4 regions of the Sphingobium wenxiniae genome follow, and region 4 is predicted to be linked to each of the others. Evidence: riboswitches for the same ligand, from Rfam matches in the RefSeq annotation. Region 4 holds a riboswitch; each other region holds the start of a gene.

Region 1 (4,015 bases), 1.9 Mb from region 4:
AGGCGCGGGCGAACAGGGCGACAAGCACGGCTGCGATGATTCCCGCGATCATGCCGCGGATGAGAAGGCTTCTGCTCATGACGAATTCCGCCTCAAAGCGATGCCCAGGCGATCGGAATCGATCGCTGGTCAGGAAATCGCGGTAAAATAGGGAATAGATGCGGCCGATCTGATGCAGTCGGATCGCAAACCGCTCTAGTGGCAGGGAAAGCCCAAAAGATGCCGACCGTCATGCACGAATTCGTGCACATACATGCCCTTGAACAACGAAAAGGCGCCTTGTTCGGTGCTGACGAAATAGAGGAAGATCAGCGCCAGCAGCGTACCGAATATCGCCCAGGGCAGGATTTCGCGCAGTGGTATGGTGCTGCCGCCCTGCAGGGGGATGAAGATGTCTTCGGCAAATAGCGTCGTGGTGGCCATGATGATGCTCCTTTCGGGATTTTCGCGTCCCGCCGGTGTCCGTTCGCCCGAGGAAGGTCTGACTTTCACCCGCCCCCTCTCGACAGAGATGGGCAACGGACGATAACAGTGGCGCGACCGTGCCGGAATCTCACCGGCTTCTTCCTCGACCTTGCCCGCACGACATAGGATGGAACCGGGCGCAGCGTCAACGTCCCCCGGGAGGATCGACTGATCAAGCGCCTGAACCTGCTCTGCCACGCGGCGACGCCATCTATGCGCGAAGGCGGTTTTCCGGCGCCCGGCGAAGCCGTCGATGAAGGAGGATCGCGTGCGACCGCTGGATTGCGCCTGCCCCGCCCAACCCCCAGAACTATCGTCACGAGTCCGATGGCTGCGGCGCAACAGACGGCCGATCTTTTGGGAGTGGCCGCGCAGGTCGAGCCGGCACTGCGGGACATCGATCATGGCGACTGGGCAGGACGCAGCTTCGCGGACATTCACGCGCGTGATCCAGGCGCCTTCGCTCGCTGGCTTGCCGATCCGGCACCGGGCGTGCCGGGCGGCGAAACGATGGCAGTGCTTTTGTCGAGGGTCGGGGTATGGATGGATGGCATCGACGGAGATGTGCTCGCGATCACCCATCCCATGGTCATCAGGGTCGCGATCGGCGTTGCGCTCGACCTGCCGCAGCAGGCATTATTGCGAATAGATATCGCGCCGCTTTCCAGTGTCACCCTGTCGTTCAACCGTGGCTGGCGGCTTCAGGCGCTCCGTCCCCTTTGACTGTCCGTATCCGTGGCGCTTGCGATCCGCCTGCATCTGGCATATTGGCTGCGCGTCCTTGCGGAAGGCTCCGGCTGGAATCGGGGACAATGATCGCGCTGGTGGCCTTGTGAGAGGCCTTAAAAGGGAATGCGGTGCGGATGGATACATCCATCCAATGCCGCGGCTGTCCCTGCAACTGTAAGTGGCGAGTGCGATGTACATGTGCGGACGGGCTAACGACTCGAACCGCCAGCCACTGGGCCGGACGCTAAGTCATGCGAGGCCTGGGAAGGCCGTGCATCAAGCGATGACCCATGAGCCAGGAGACCTGCCGGCGTCTGGTCGCTCTTGCCCTGGCCCAGGGGATGGCCGTGGCACGGTGAACTCCGTCTGAGCGACGAACGCGCGGCAGGGGCCGCATCGGAGACGTGCGTCGGCCGCCCATTGGCGTCCGGTCGCCGCGCGTGCCGACCGTTCGTGAACGGCACGCCCCTGTCCAACGTCGATTGGACGCCGACGGGGGACTGTCTTGAATGATATCATCCTATCGCGGCTGGCTTTTGCCGCGGTTCTTTCTTTCACCGCGACACTGGCGCAGGCCGAAACCAGCGACGATGCGGGCGGCATCGTCGTTATTGGCAAGAGCCTGGAAGAGCTGCTGCCCCAGCAACTGTCCCGCTATGGCAGCGATATCGAGACTGTTACGGACAAGCAGGTGCGCGACGGCGGATATGTCGATGTTGCGCGCGCGCTGCAGACGGTGCCGGGTCTCTATATCATGCCGGGTTCCGGGCCGTTCAGCTATGTCGATATCTCACTCCAGGGGTCGCGCACGCAGGACGTGCTGTGGACGGCCGACGGCATCCGCCTGAACAACCGGCTTTATGGCAGCACCTCGCCCAACGACACGCTGCCCGCCAGCATGATCGAGCGCATCGAGGTGCTGAAGGGTGGCGAGAGCCTCTTCTACGGCACGCAGGCGGCGGCTGGCGTCATCAATGTCGTGACGCGCGGCTTCACCGATGCCTTCAACGGACAGGTGAATGGCAGCGTCGACAGTCGCTCCGGCGTCAATCTCGACGGCTATGCGCGGGGCAGCATCGGCGATCACAAGTTCGTGGTCTATGCCTCCCGCAACCAGGCGGAAGGGTATCGCCCCTACAGCGTCATGCAGCCCAGCGCGACCGACCGGAAGCGCGGCTATCGCCTGTGGTCGGTAGGCGGCAAATATCAGTTCGATTTCACGCCAGACCTGCGTCTCAACCTGCAATATCAGCACACGGAAGCGAAACTCGACAATCTGAGCGCCTCGCGCGTCAACACAAGCCGCAACGACCGCAATGAAGAGATTGCGAGCGCTCGCCTCGATTATACCGGAAGCGACACGATCCAGTTCTTCCTCAAGGGCTATTTTCACGACTGGAAAACGGCCTATGTCCAGATACTCAATCCCATTCCAGCCGGGCCGCCGATCGTGGTTTATCCGGCTGGCACCTTCTGGGGCTATCAGGACTATGGCGGCAGCGCGGTCGTAAAACTGCATCCGCATCGCGGCCTTGAATATCTGATCGGCTATGATTTCCAGAATTTCAACGGCCGCGACGACGTGTTGCTGATCGGCAAGACCAGCGAACAGGTGCATGCCGGCATCCTTCAGGTCCGTACCACCGATGAAATCAGTGACCGAGGCCGGATCGCGGCTGGAGCGCGCTATAATGAAAGCGGCGGTGCGAAGAAGACGATCTGGAACGTCAGCGGCCGTTTCGACATCAGCGACACCCTCTATGTCGAGGGCATTGGCGGCACATCCTTCATCCTGCCTGATGCATCGTCGCTCTATGGCATCGACCCGTGCTGTGAGATCGGCAATCCGAACCTGAGGCCGGAGCAGAGCCTGAACATCAATCTGACCGTAGGTGGAGTTTTTCCGCTGGCGGGTGGTGCGCTCTACTGGAAGACGACCTATTTCCAGCGCAGGATCACGAACCTCATCGACACATATTATGGTGATCCAGCCTTTCCCAATGGCACGTTCATCAATGTCGATACCCGCGTGAAGGTGCGCGGCGCCGAGTTCCAGATCGACGCGACGCTGGCGCAGACCTGGCATATCAATGCGAGCTATACCTATACCCGGGCTCGCGACGGAGATTCGACAACCCAGCGCGACAGAACGCCCCGGCAATATGCCAAGGGCGCTATTGCCTATGCGCCGGAAGACCTGCCCTTCGGCGCCAATGTCGCGGTGAACTGGGTCGGCGACGCCTATTCCTCGCCCTTTGGCTTCCCGCGCCAGAACTATGGCAATTACGCGACCCTCGACATCGGCGCGCATCTTTATGTCGACGGCGCGGCGCGGCGGCATCGCTTCGGCGTGAATGTGGAAAACGCCACCGGCAAAGAATATGCGACGCGCGGTTTGGGATCGGCTCCCGCCGATGCGGGCGGGCGCTTTCTTTATTTCCTGCGCGGCGTGCCCCGGACGCTCCGGGTCAGTTACGGCCTGAGTTTCTAACGCTGCAATGCTCCGCTCGTTTCTCTTCCTCCATCGCTGGTCCCGCTTATTGCGGGGCAGCGGCGTCCCGCCACTTCCCGCTGCGGTAACCTTTGTCACAGGGATGGCGTTCGCAAGGCCGGGCGCAATTCCCGGGCCGAGCGCGGCAGGAGGAGACGCGAGCGGCAAATCCACCGTCACCCATGCCCCCATCCAACAAGGAGCGAATGCTTGAGCAAGATACCCACCACGGTCATCACCGGTTTTCTGGGCGCGGGCAAGACCACGCTCATCCACCATCTCCTCCAGAATGCGAAGGGCCGCAGGCTGGCGCTGATCGTCAATGAGTTT
Region 2 (4,015 bases), 1.8 Mb from region 4:
CAGCCCCTGATGTTGGGCACCGCCTTGCTGGCCTGGGGGCTGGGTCTGCGTCACGCGGTCGATGCCGATCATATTGCCGCCATCGACAATGTGACCCGCAAGCTGATGCAGGATGGCCAGCGCCCGGTTGCGGTCGGCTTCTGGTTTGCGATCGGGCATTCGGGGATCATTGCCATAGCGTCAATCGCCATAGCGCTGACGACCAGCGCGCTGGCTGAGTTTGCCGCGTTCAAGGAGATTGGCGGGGTAGTGGCGACCGCAGTTTCCGCGCTATTCCTGTTCACGATTGCAGGCATGAACCTTCTAATCCTGCGCTCCGTTTGGCGTACCTTCGCCCATGTCCGCACTGGCGGCGACTATGTCGAAGACGATCTCGATCTGCTGATGGGGTCGCGCGGATTGCTTGCAAGGCTGTTCAGGCCGATGTTCCGCCTGGTCAACAAAAGCTGGCACATGGCCCCGCTGGGATTTCTGTTCGGGCTCGGATTCGATACCGCCACCGAAGTCGCCATTCTGGGCATGTCGGCCAGCCAGGCCGCCAACGGCCTGTCGATCGGCACGATCTTGGTCCTGCCTGCGCTGTTCGCGGTCGGTATGGCGCTGATCGATACCGCTGACGGCGTGGTGATGCTGGGCGCTTATGAGTGGGCCTTCGTGAAACCGATCCGCAAGCTCTACTACAACATCACCATCACCCTGATCTCGGCCATCGTGGCAATCGTTATCGGCGGAATCGAGACGCTCGCCCTGATCGGCGACAAACTCGGATTGACGGGGTGGCCATGGAACCTTGCCGCGAAATTGGGAGAGAACTTCAACAGCCTCGGCTTCGCCATCATCGGCCTGTTCGTGCTCTGCTGGCTTGCAAGCTTCGCGATCTATCGCTGGAAGCGCTTCGACGAGATCGAGGTTGCGGTCGTTGCCTGACCGTGCCCGTGTGAATCGATGCATCATGCTTCGGTATGACAAGCAGGCTTGCACTGTCTCAATCGATCTCGATGTCCACATGCCGCTGGGACTTCGCGTACACTACGGTGAACGCGATGCAGCGATCCGGATGTTGATGAAGCGCTCTGCCGGAGCTTTCTTAAAGTCGAGCCTGAGCTGCGTTTTTGATCCGGCTTCACGAAAGGTTGCTGAAGCTCTCGCCGACGACATACGCGAACGCCTTTTCCGGATAGCGCACAAGCCCATCAGCCAACGGCAAGTGGAGAATATTCTCGGCATCACATCCCGCGAGCGGATACGGTGGGCCAAAGACGGACGCTTGCCGCGATCGGGGGTCTCCAGGATCAGAAAAGGCACAACCGAGATCTCGCTCTGGACTTATCCATGCGATGCGATCGAGCATCTGGCAGCCCACCCGGCAGAGATACGTCGGTGGCGCGAAGAAGATACAGCAACGACATCAATTGGCTTGGCTCCCATTTTCGGTTAGGGCGGGCGGCGAAGGGTCGGTTGATTCCGCCCTTCGATGATCGCGCCGGTGTCCCGAAAGGGACTTAATCGGGAATGCGGTGAGGAAGCTTGCTTCCAAATCCGCGGCTGTCCCTGCAACTGTAAGCGGATAGCGCGATGCACATGCTCCTGAATGCAGGAGCGGCCACTGGACAGCGTATGCACGCAGTCTGGGAAGGCGTGCATCAAGCTGTGACCCGCGAGCCAGGAGACCTGCCGGCGCACCGGTCGCTCTTGCCTGATCCAGGGGATGGTCACGGCACGGTAACTCTCCGTCTGAGCGACGAAGCTGTGCGGCTGGGGCTGCACGGGTTGCGTGGTCACGGGCGCCTTGTCGCGCCCGCCCGTCGTCGCGCTCCGACCGGATATGTCCGGCAAGCCCCCGCTTTTCTCGCTCCGGCGCGCGGGGAAGTTGACTGTGTCCGACCTGTCCAAGTCCGATGTTTCCAAGGTGCCGGTCACCATCGTTACCGGCTTTCTGGGCGCGGGGAAAACCACGCTCATCAGCCACTTGATCCGCAATGCGGGCCGCCGCAGGTTGGCGGTGGTGGTCAACGAATTCGGCACGCTGGGCGTGGATGGCGACATTCTCCAAGCCTGCGCCATTCCCGATTGCCCGGCTGAAAACATCATCGAACTGGCCAATGGCTGCATCTGCTGCACCGTGGCGGACGATTTCATTCCCACTGTCGAAAAGCTGCTCGCGCTCGATCCGCGCCCGGATCACATCCTGATCGAGACATCGGGCCTGGCGCTCCCCAAGCCGCTGCTCAAGGCGTTCGACTGGCCGGCGATCCGCAGCCGGATCACCGTCGATGGCGTGCTGGCCCTGGCCGATGCCGAGGCTGTCGCTGCCGGTCGGTTTGCACCCGACGTAGCCGCGCTGGATGCGCAGCGCGCCGCCGATCCGAGCGTCGATCATGAGACACCGCTGTCGGAGGTGTTCGAGGATCAACTGGCCTGCGCCGACATGGTTTTGCTCACCAAGGTCGATCTGGCCGGACCCGAAGGCGTGGCTGCCGCGCGCGCCGTAATCCTACGAGAAGCGCCGCGTCCGGTGCCGGTGATCGAACTCACCGAAGGCGTGGTCGATCCGCGTGTGATCCTGGGCCTCGGAGCCGCCGCCGAGGACGATATCGCCGCGCGCCCCTCGCACCACGACGGCGAAGACGAGCATGAGCACGAGGATTTCAACAGCACGGTGATCGCGCTCAGTGAGATCGCCGATCCGGCCGACCTCGTGGACCGGATCGAAACGCTGGCGCGCGATCACCGGATCCTGCGGGTGAAGGGCTATGCCGCCGTGACCGGCAAGCCGATGCGCCTGCTGGTGCAGGCCGTGGGTGCGCGGGTGCGTCATCACTACGATCGCCCGTGGCGGCCGGACGAGCCGCGTCGCACCACGCTGGTCGCCATCGCCGAGCATGACGCTATTGATCATGGCGTCCTGCGCGCGGTGCTGGAAGGCTGAACGCCGCCGATGCACGTCATCTTCCGCGAAACCCATGGGATGGAGGAAACTGCCGTCCCGCAGGATCTGGGGCAGCAGCCTGCGGATCTGGTGGTGCTGTCCTTTTCGGACAGCGACCTGGGAGCATTCGCGGCCGCATGGCACGGCGCGCGCGCAGTCAATGAAGATGTACCCTCGCTCAGGCTCGCCAATCTGTCGGCGCTCATGCATCCCTTGTCGGTCGATACTTATGTCGAGCGCACGCTGTCCGGCGCCAAGGCGATCCTGATCCGGCTGATCGGCGGCATGCCTTATTGGAGCTACGGACTGCAGCAGGTCGAGGCGTTGGCCCGCGAGCATCGGATCGCGCTGGCCGTCCTGCCTGGAGACGGTCGGCCCGACGAACGCCTGGATGCGGTATCGACCTTGCCCGTGCCTGTCCTGCGAGAGCTTGCGCGGCTGTGCGATACCGGCGGCGAGCGAGCGGCACGGGCGGCGCTGGTCGAACTGGCGCGGGCCGCGCGGCTGGTCGATTTGCCCGCGTCGGCCAGCGAAGCATTGCCGGAAGCGGGCGGCTGGCATCCCGAACATGGCGTCGTCTGCCCGGAAGCCTTCGCGCGCGATTCGGGCCGGCCCCTCGTATTGCTGGTATTCTATCGCTCCTACCTGGCGGCCCACGATCTGGACCCCTTCGCCGCCCTTCACGCCGCGTTCGAGCAGCGGGGGTTCGACACATTGTCGATTTTCGTCCCGTCGCTGAAGGCGCCTCTGGTGCGCGGCCAGGTCGATCATTGGGTCCGTGCCCTTGCTCCGGTCGCCATCATCAACGCCACCGCCTTCTCTGCCCGCGGCGATGGGATCGACACGCCGCTCGACGGCGCGGGCGTGCCCGTGTTCCAACTGGCGCTCGCCACATCGGGCCGCGCCGCCTGGGCAGGCGCAGCGCGTGGGCTGTCGCCCGCCGATCTCGCGATGCATGTCGTGTTGCCCGAACTGGATGGCCGCGTCTTTGCCGGTGTCGCCAGTTTCAAGGAAGCGGGGACGCGCGATCCCGCGCTGGAATTTTCCCGCAGCCTCCATCGCGCCGATCCGCAGCGGATCGAGGCG
Region 3 (4,015 bases), 1.8 Mb from region 4:
TCCTGCCACACCGAGTTCGTGCTGACGGAAAAGGGGCCACGACTCATTGAAATCAACTACCGGACGGTCGGCGACCATATGGAGTTCATGCTGGAGCACACCCTCGACCTCGCGCTGTTCGAAAAAATTCTACGCCTTCATCTCGGCGAGCAACTCGGTGCGACCCCTTTGGCAGGCAGGGCAGCCACGATCCGATATTTTCCAGCCGACAGGTCGGGACGGATTGCCTCGGCGCCAGGGGGTTTTCTTCGCAGGGATAACGAATTGCGCGTCGAATATCGTTCGCTCCGTAGCCTTGGCGAACATGTGGCCGTAACGAACTCCAACAAGGACTATCTGGGCGCTCTGAGCGTAAGTGCGCCTGACAACGCCATGCTGGAGAATGCGTTGAAGGAGGCGAGCGCAGCGCTGGTTTGGGATATTGATCCCGAAGGTTAGTTATCGTGAATCGTGATGTGCTTCACGGTGGCGGCCTTGGCAGAACAAGACCGCGCGCCGTGAGCGCCCCGAAGTCGAGTGAACGCGCTTCTTCAGCCGGAGCCACGGGGCGACACAAGGCGCCTGAACCAGAAAACCCACACGGCTAGCGTTCCCAACAATGCCAGGGACAGCCCAGACAGCGTCATCACGAGCCGGTACAGAAATCCTCCAACCTTGGCCGCATGAAGCGGATAGAGAAGATTATATCCGCGTGCCTCAGGTGGCAGATGCTTGGCATCGCGCGTGGCCACCAGCGCGCCGCTGTCCGCCGCGAACCACAATGTCGTGCGCCCGTTCGGCAGCCATTCTTCCGGGCTTCGCATGCGCAGGGTGATGAGACCGTTGCCGCTACGTGGCAGAGTGAGGCTGCGAACCTCGGCTTCCGGAAAGCGCTGTCGCCCCATTTCGATCATCGCCGACCAATTTAACCGCTCGGCGATCTTTCCCGTGCGTGGCGGTGGTTCGGCCAGCGAACGGTCGATTTGCACGGGAGCGCCAGGCCCGAAGAGCAGCGCAGCCATTGGCCGGAATACCAGTACCACTCCGGTGACGAGTGACAGAACCAGCAGCGGCGCCATCACGATGCCGAGATCGCGGTGATGCCGCATGATTGCCGGCCGGCTCATGCGCGCCGGCCACAGGCGAAATGAGAACGTCTTGCGTGTCCGCAACCATAGAAGCGCGCCAGTCACTACGAAGAACAGGCCGCAGATGGCGGCGACGCCGATGATGACTTCCCCCCAATCACCGGCGAAGAGATGGTGATGGAAGTCGAACAACCAGATCTCCGGCCGTTCCCACTGGCTGGTCCATCGCGTCACGAGTCCGCCGTTCTGATCGAGATAGGCGCCCGCGCCGCCCTTGTAGGTCAGCCGATCCAGCCCGAAACCCCTGGTTGCGAAGAGGATGGATTCGGGCCGGGTTGTGGGATCATCCATGATCCGCTGCGTGAATTCAGCCAGATGCGCAGTGCCTTGCATTTGCGCGTCGGTTGCATGGGGAAGCACTACCCACGCATCCTTGTGAACGAGAATTGCGCCGGACAGGCCAAGCATCGCCAGCAGCAGGCCAACGAGACCTCCAGTCCAGCGATGCAATGTATCGATAAGCGTCATCATGAAGTGAATGCGATCTGCGGGTGAAGTGGCTTTGCGGGCCTTCGCCGCTTAGCGCCCGAGTAAAGTACTGAAACTATCTTGCTTGTGCAAATCATTATCAAAATGATGCGGCGCTTGCCGTTGCACGGTCGCAAAGGCCCAGCCAGCTACATCTATCCCGCTTAAGCGAGCCGCACGGGCGTCCGGCTGGATGCGAGTGTCATCGTCATGTAGCCTCGCCGGCGGATGACGGGCGGTTCAGATAATCGAGGAGCAGCGGGGAAGGCTGTTCTTTTGGCAGGATTATGTCTCACGCGATTTCTGGATCGAGCGCGATGAAGCATCTTGTGCTGGGCGGAGGCGGTGACCGCCGATTCGGCTCATCCCCGTTCGGGCAGCACAAGATGCTCCGAGGCAAGTTCCAGCGCGACTATCATCACTTGCCCCATGTGAAGGGCCAGCCCTTCGCCAAACACGCGGCATGGGTTGTTGGCTTTTCCGTTCACTTCGACTAGGCGCTGCGGCGAGAGTTGGACTATTCCGGCTTTCATTGATCGCGCCGGTGCCCCCCGAAAGGGGCTTAATCGGGAATGCGGTGCGGAGGGGTTTCCTCCAAATCCGCGGCTGTCCCTGCAACTGTAAGCGGATAGCGCGATGCACATCGCTCCTCCTTGAAGGGGCAGCCACTGGGCCGGACGCTAAATCATGCGAGGCCTGGGAAGGCGTGCATCAAGCTGTGACCCGCGAGCCAGGAGACCTGCCGGCGTCTGGTCGCTCTTGCCTTGGTCCAGGGGATGGCCGCGGCACGGTGAACTCCGTCTGAGCGACGAACAAGCGGCTGGGGCCGCATCGGAGACGTGCGTCGGCCGCCCATGGCGTCCGGCCGCCGCGCGTGCCGCCCGTTCACGCGGGTTTGCCCCGGCCATGTCGCAAGACGCCGGAGGACTATTTCGTGATCAAGACCATCCTTTCCAGCACCGCGCTCGCCGCGCTCCTTTTGCCTGCCTTTGCTCATGCCGAAGATGCATCGGAGGCAGCCGACAAGTCCGATATCCTCGTGCTGGGCACTCGCACCGGCGATGCCAACGCTCCTACGCAGACGGGCAGCCGTCTGGGCCTGACCATCCTTGAGACGCCGGCCAGCGTCGAGACGCTGTCGGGCGATGTTATCCGCGCACGCGGTGACCTGTCGATCGTCGATGCCGTCACGCGCGCGACGGGCATCAGCTCGGTGGCCAATCCGGGCAACGGGGGCACCGGTCTTGCCGCGCGGGGCTTTAGCGGACCCGGCTCCGTCATGCAGCTCTATGACGGTGTTCGCCTCTATCCCGGCGCGGGCACCGTGACGTTTCCGACCGACCCCTGGACTGTCGACCGGATCGAAGTGCTGCGCGGGCCTGCTTCGGTCCTCTATGGGCAAGGCGCGATCGGTGGCGCCGTCAACGTCATCTCCAAAAAGCCGAACACTACCCGCACCGAGTTCGAAGCAGAAGCCGGTTTCGGTTCCCAGAATAGCTGGCGCATCGCCGCCGGTGTCGGTGGGCCGGTCAACGAGCTGACCGCCTATCGTTTCGACATCAGCCGCACACAGTCGGACGGCTGGGTCGATCGCGGGAATTCGAAGGGGTTGGCCATATCCGGCTCGGTACAGCTGCGCCCCAGCGATAGGCTGACCATCACCCTGTCCGACGATTACAGCGACCAGGAGCCGATGCTCTATTTCGGCACACCGCTGATCAATGGCAGGATCGATGATCGCAACAAGCGCCGGAACTACAACGTCACCGACGCGCTGATGCGCTTCAAGGACAACCGGACGACGATCCGGGTGGAATGGACGCCGAGCGATTCCATCAGCGTCCGCAATACCGCCTACCGTCTGACCACGCATCGCAAGTGGCGCAATCTCGAAAGCTATTTCTGGAACGGCGCCACGGGGAAGATCGACCGGTTCGACTTCTTCGGCATCGATCACGATCAGACGCAGATCGGCAATCAGGCCGACGTCACGATCCGCAGCGAATGGGGTGGCCTGAAGAACGAGGTGCTGGTTGGCTTCGACGTCAACGCAATCAGTTTCAGGCACGCGAACGATTTCGATTCTGATCCGGCGCCGGCCGGCTTCGCCGATCCGGTCGATCCATTCGTGTTTGACCCGGGTCTCTATTACAACACGTTCGGTGTGCGGCCCCAGCATCGCAGCCGGACGCGGCAATATTCCTTCTTCGCGGAAGACCGCCTGACGCTCAGCGACCAATTGTCGGTGTCGGTCGGGATCAACTACGACCACGCCAACGTCAAACGCTACGTCAACAGCTACGATACCGCCGGCGTGGCGACCGAGACGTTGCGACTCGACAAGACGCTGCACAACGTCACCTGGCGGGTGGGAGCGGTTTACCAACCGAGCCCTGCACTATCGCTCTACGGTCAGTATG
Region 4 (4,015 bases):
AGCCAGCGCGGATTATGATCGAAGGGCCGCGTCAGGATCGCCCGCTGTGCAAGGCGCTCAAATAATGCCATCGCATCGTCCGTCGCGATCAGCGTGAAAAGAGGACATGCGCCCATCGGCCGATAGCCGCAGCCGATCAATATTTCGTCCAGCCGCAGCCTTTCGCGGCGCAGGCGATTCCGCGTTGCGGCAATCCACTCATGATCGGCATAAGCGGCCGCGCCAATGGCGATGGCTGCCGCGGAAATGGGCCACGCACCAAGCTTTCGTCGCATCTGATCGACGATGGCTTCGGGCCCTAGCAGGAACCCCAGCCGTAGGCCTGCCAGCCCAAAGAATTTGCCGAAGGATCGAAAGATCAGCAATCGACGATGGTCGGCAATGTCGGGGGCCAGACTGTGCGTCGGATCGCTGTCGGCGAAGGCTTCGTCGACGATCAGCCATCCCTCTTCTGCGCGATTGTCTGCAAGGGCGAGCAGCGCATCGCGCGTCCAGTGGCGCCCATCAGGATTGTTGGGATTGGCAAGGATGAGGACGCCGCTTTCGGGATTGGACGGTGAGGCCGACGAAACGGCGGACGATACTGGAAACATCTCTTCATGCGTGCGGTAGGTGGGGGCGAGATATTGCGCTTCCGGGCCGAGCAGGCTGCTCACGATACGCAGGCCCGTTTCGGTTCCGGGAAGCGCGCAAAGATGCCTGGGGTCCACGCCGAAATAGAGTGCGGCGGTTCTTTCCATCTCCCGCAGGTTGGCTTCGCAAGGAAGGCGGCGCCAATCGATCTCCATATCGTCCGGAACTGGCCATGCATGGGGATTGATGCCGGTCGACAGATCGATCCATGGCTGGCGACCTTCGCCGAACCGCGCTCGCGCCGCGGCCAGGCCGCCGCCATGCCATGTCCATCGATTCTTCATGACAGTTTCGATCCCACGATCAGGGTCATCAGAAGCGCGGTTTCAATCAATTCGATGCCGGCGCCATGGCCATCGCCGGAAATACCTCCGATCTGGCGCTTGATCCAGCAACCCCAGAGCGGGATGAAGACGGCGCCGGCGAGCAGGACGGGGAAGCGAAGGGATGCCAACAGCGCCACGCTTGACCATGCGAATATATCGAACGGGCGAATGGCTCCGCGAAATCGGGATGCCAGGCCCTCGTGAAGGGGAGGCAACCAAGTCGTCCAGATCAGGGGCCCGATGCGGGCGATGAAGGGAATGCAGATAAGTGTCATCAAGTTAATGACGCTAGCTTGCTGCAAAAGAGCGTGGATCAGCACCAGTTTGCTCAGCAGCAAAAGGCCTATGGCGATGACGCCGAAACTGCCGATATGAGGATCGCCCAGGACCGCCAGCATCCTGTCGCGATCTCCATGCGCCGCGCCACGCGCATCGACGATGTCGGCCAGTCCATCCAGATGGAGCCCGCCCGTCACCATGGTCCACAGAAGCAATCCGGAAAGCGCCCCGATCCATGGATCGATCAGGCTGCCTGCCCAAGCGCCCAGCGCGAGGATCGAACCCAATAGCAGGCCAACTGCGGGGAACCACCGCATGGCCGATGCGAATTCATTCGGCGTGACAGCGATGTGGGGTGCGGGCAGCCTCGTCAGGAATTGCACCGCGATGATGAGGCTTTTCAAGACTGCAATCCTGCAAGTCGGGGGAGGCAGCGGCCCTGTTTCCCCATATGTTGTGACGGGATGATGATCGGGCTTCTGGATTTCATCGTGAACCTTCCGCAGCAGAAGACGTCCCTGCGGCGGACAGGGCGGGCTTTTCGGCCACGACATGTCCGCCACCTGGCGGTCTGGACTGTCGCTACGCGGGGGTGATCCCGTTCGCCCGGCACACCCTGTCCGCACGAAGAACGACAGCGGCGGGCCGGTCTCCTGGCTTGCGGGTCAGGGCCGGATGCGCCGCCTTCTCAGAATCCTGTGATCCCAATGGCTAGTGGCGCGCGGCTATCCGCTCACAGTTGCAGGGGCAGCTGAGGTTCCTCACCTCATTCCCGTATATCCCTTTTGGGGAACCTGTCGCGCGGCGCGAAATAGGAAAGTTAGGCTCCCGCGTCAATCGAGGCTCTCGCTCGAGAACCGACCCCTTGTTATCCAGCCGGGGCGGCGCGCTTGAGATCGACCGTGCGGAAGCCCAGATGCGACGCGGCGGAAAGCTCGTCCTGCGCGTGGCGGGCAGCGGGGCGGTAGCGGGCGCAATAATTGGGCGCACACAGAAAGGAACCGCCCTTTATGACCCGAACGCGGGCGTCGGGCTGGTCGGAGTCGAAGCTGGGATTTCCCGGCGCGCCTTCACCAATCAGCACGGGTTGATGGCTCGGCAGATACCAGCTTTGCGTCCATTCCCATGCATTGCCGATCATATCCCGCAGGCCGAAACCGTTGGCCCGGTAGCATCCGACCGGCGCGAGGCCGCGATGCCCGTCGAGGCCGGTGTTGGAGGCCGGAAATTCGCCCTGCCAGCTATTGGCGGCTTCGGGGCCGGGCTGTTCCCATCCGCTTGACTGTCCGCCATTGGCCGCGCGTTCGAACTGCTCTTCGGTGGGAAGCGAGCGTCCCGCCCAGCGGGCATAGGCGATTGCATCGGCATAGGCGACCTGCACCACCGGATAGTCGTTCCGTCCGGCAAGGTCACTTCCCGGTCCTTCGGGATGCCTCCAGTCGGCGCCTTTGACAATCCGCCACCATTGCTGGGGCGCGACCGGCCGTTCGCCCGGGCCGGGCGGTTGGAAGACAATAGAATCCCCCAACCCCTCGGCGACGGTTCGATAGCCCGTTTCCAGAACGAAGCGGGCGAATTGGGCGTTGGTGACTTCGTGCCGGTCGATCCAGAAACCGGGCACGTTCGCTTCATAGGCGGGGCGTTCCTCTGGGTAGCCCCGGTCATCCCCGATCTGCGCCTTGCCCGCTGGCACCCACGCCATGTCGTCGCTCTGGGTAGCGCACTGCGTGCCATAGGCTGGCTGGTCGATGGCCGCTGTCGAAAGGGGCAGCAGCGCCAATAAGGCGGCCGGGCCAAGTCTATGCGCGATACTCATGGTTGATAGATCCGTTGATCGGGCAGGATAACGCCGACATCCTTCGCATAGGCATCCCAGGCCGCGATCAGTTGCCGTTTGCGGTCGGGATGTTCCAGCGACAGGTCATGCGTTTCACCGGGATCTTCGGCCAGATTGAACAGCCGCCACTCTCCATCGCCGATGTCGGTGATTTTCCAGTCGCCCTGCCGCAGCGCGCGCGAGCCGAACAGTTCGGTCCCGATGCTGTCGCCCGGCGCATAGACCCGGTCGGCCGTTTCGCTCAGATAGGGCACCCAGCTCTTGCCGCGTATCGGCTCCACCTGCCGTCCGGCGAAGCTGCCCTGTGGATCGGGAACATGGGCAAGGTTCAGAAAGGTGGGCACCACATCCGCGACAGAGAGGAAAGCGTTGGCGATGCCCTGGCGCTTGAACCCCTTGTAGTTGATGAACGAAACCGTGCGCGTGCCGCCTTCCGCGGCATAGGCTTTCACCAGCCAGGAGGGCGCTGTTCCCGCCTGCGCCCAGCCGGGACCGTAGCCGACATAGCTGGTCGCCGCGCCGCGATTGTCGAAGCTGTTATCGGCTCCGGCCGCCAGCTTGCCGATCCCCGCCATTTCCGTCGCGGTCAGGTCCATCCCTTCCGCGCCATTGTCCGCCAGGAACAGGATGACGGTATTGTCATACTGGCCGGTGCGTTTCAGCTCCGCGATGACCCGTCCGACATTCTGGTCCAGCCGGTCGACCATCGCCGCATAGATTTCCATATCGCGCGATGCCACGCGCTTCTGCTCGGCCGTCAGGGAATCCCATCCGCCTTTACGCAGCACAGGCTCATGCGCGGCCACTGCCGGATCTAGCAGACCCAACTCTGCTTGCCGCTTCAACCGTTGCGCGCGCAGCACTTCGAAGCCTGCATCATAACGGCCGCGATATTTGGCGATGTCTTCCTTGGGCGCCTGCAATGGCCAGTGCGGTGCGG

Evidence for each region. Region 4 has a riboswitch for cobalamin ahead of ATN00_RS13260 (adenosylcobinamide-GDP ribazoletransferase). Riboswitches for the same ligand answer to the same signal wherever they lie in the genome.
Region 1: it holds a riboswitch for cobalamin, as region 4 does, so the genes downstream of both, ATN00_RS02400 (TonB-dependent receptor plug domain-containing protein) here and ATN00_RS13260 (adenosylcobinamide-GDP ribazoletransferase) in region 4, are expected to answer to the same signal.
Region 2: it holds a riboswitch for cobalamin, as region 4 does, so the genes downstream of both, cobW (cobalamin biosynthesis protein CobW) here and ATN00_RS13260 (adenosylcobinamide-GDP ribazoletransferase) in region 4, are expected to answer to the same signal.
Region 3: it holds a riboswitch for cobalamin, as region 4 does, so the genes downstream of both, ATN00_RS04675 (TonB-dependent receptor) here and ATN00_RS13260 (adenosylcobinamide-GDP ribazoletransferase) in region 4, are expected to answer to the same signal.

The regions. Positions count from the first base shown of each region.
Region 1 is NZ_CP013264.1:458,700-462,714, reverse strand. Features, by position in the region: gene ATN00_RS02410 (CbtA family protein) at 1-79, opposite strand, end outside; gene ATN00_RS02405 (CbtB domain-containing protein) at 196-423, opposite strand; gene ATN00_RS22740 (histidine phosphatase family protein) at 679-1,188, shown strand; cobalamin riboswitch at 1,273-1,520, shown strand; gene ATN00_RS02400 (TonB-dependent receptor plug domain-containing protein) at 1,700-3,685, shown strand; gene cobW (cobalamin biosynthesis protein CobW) at 3,896-4,015, shown strand, end outside.
Region 2 is NZ_CP013264.1:921,810-925,824, forward strand. Features, by position in the region: gene ATN00_RS04685 (HoxN/HupN/NixA family nickel/cobalt transporter) at 1-927, shown strand, start outside; cobalamin riboswitch at 1,468-1,693, shown strand; gene cobW (cobalamin biosynthesis protein CobW) at 1,877-2,929, shown strand; gene cobN (cobaltochelatase subunit CobN) at 2,939-4,015, shown strand, end outside.
Region 3 is NZ_CP013264.1:915,458-919,472, forward strand. Features, by position in the region: gene ATN00_RS04660 (ATP-grasp domain-containing protein) at 1-438, shown strand, start outside; gene ATN00_RS04665 (PepSY-associated TM helix domain-containing protein) at 531-1,595, opposite strand; gene ATN00_RS04670 (hypothetical protein) at 1,913-2,092, shown strand; cobalamin riboswitch at 2,121-2,356, shown strand; gene ATN00_RS04675 (TonB-dependent receptor) at 2,530-4,015, shown strand, end outside.
Region 4 is NZ_CP013264.1:2,685,749-2,689,763, forward strand. Features, by position in the region: gene cobD (threonine-phosphate decarboxylase CobD) at 1-917, opposite strand, end outside; gene ATN00_RS13260 (adenosylcobinamide-GDP ribazoletransferase) at 914-1,642, opposite strand; cobalamin riboswitch at 1,865-2,051, opposite strand; gene ATN00_RS13265 (formylglycine-generating enzyme family protein) at 2,107-3,054, opposite strand; gene ATN00_RS13270 (arylsulfatase) at 3,051-4,015, opposite strand, start outside.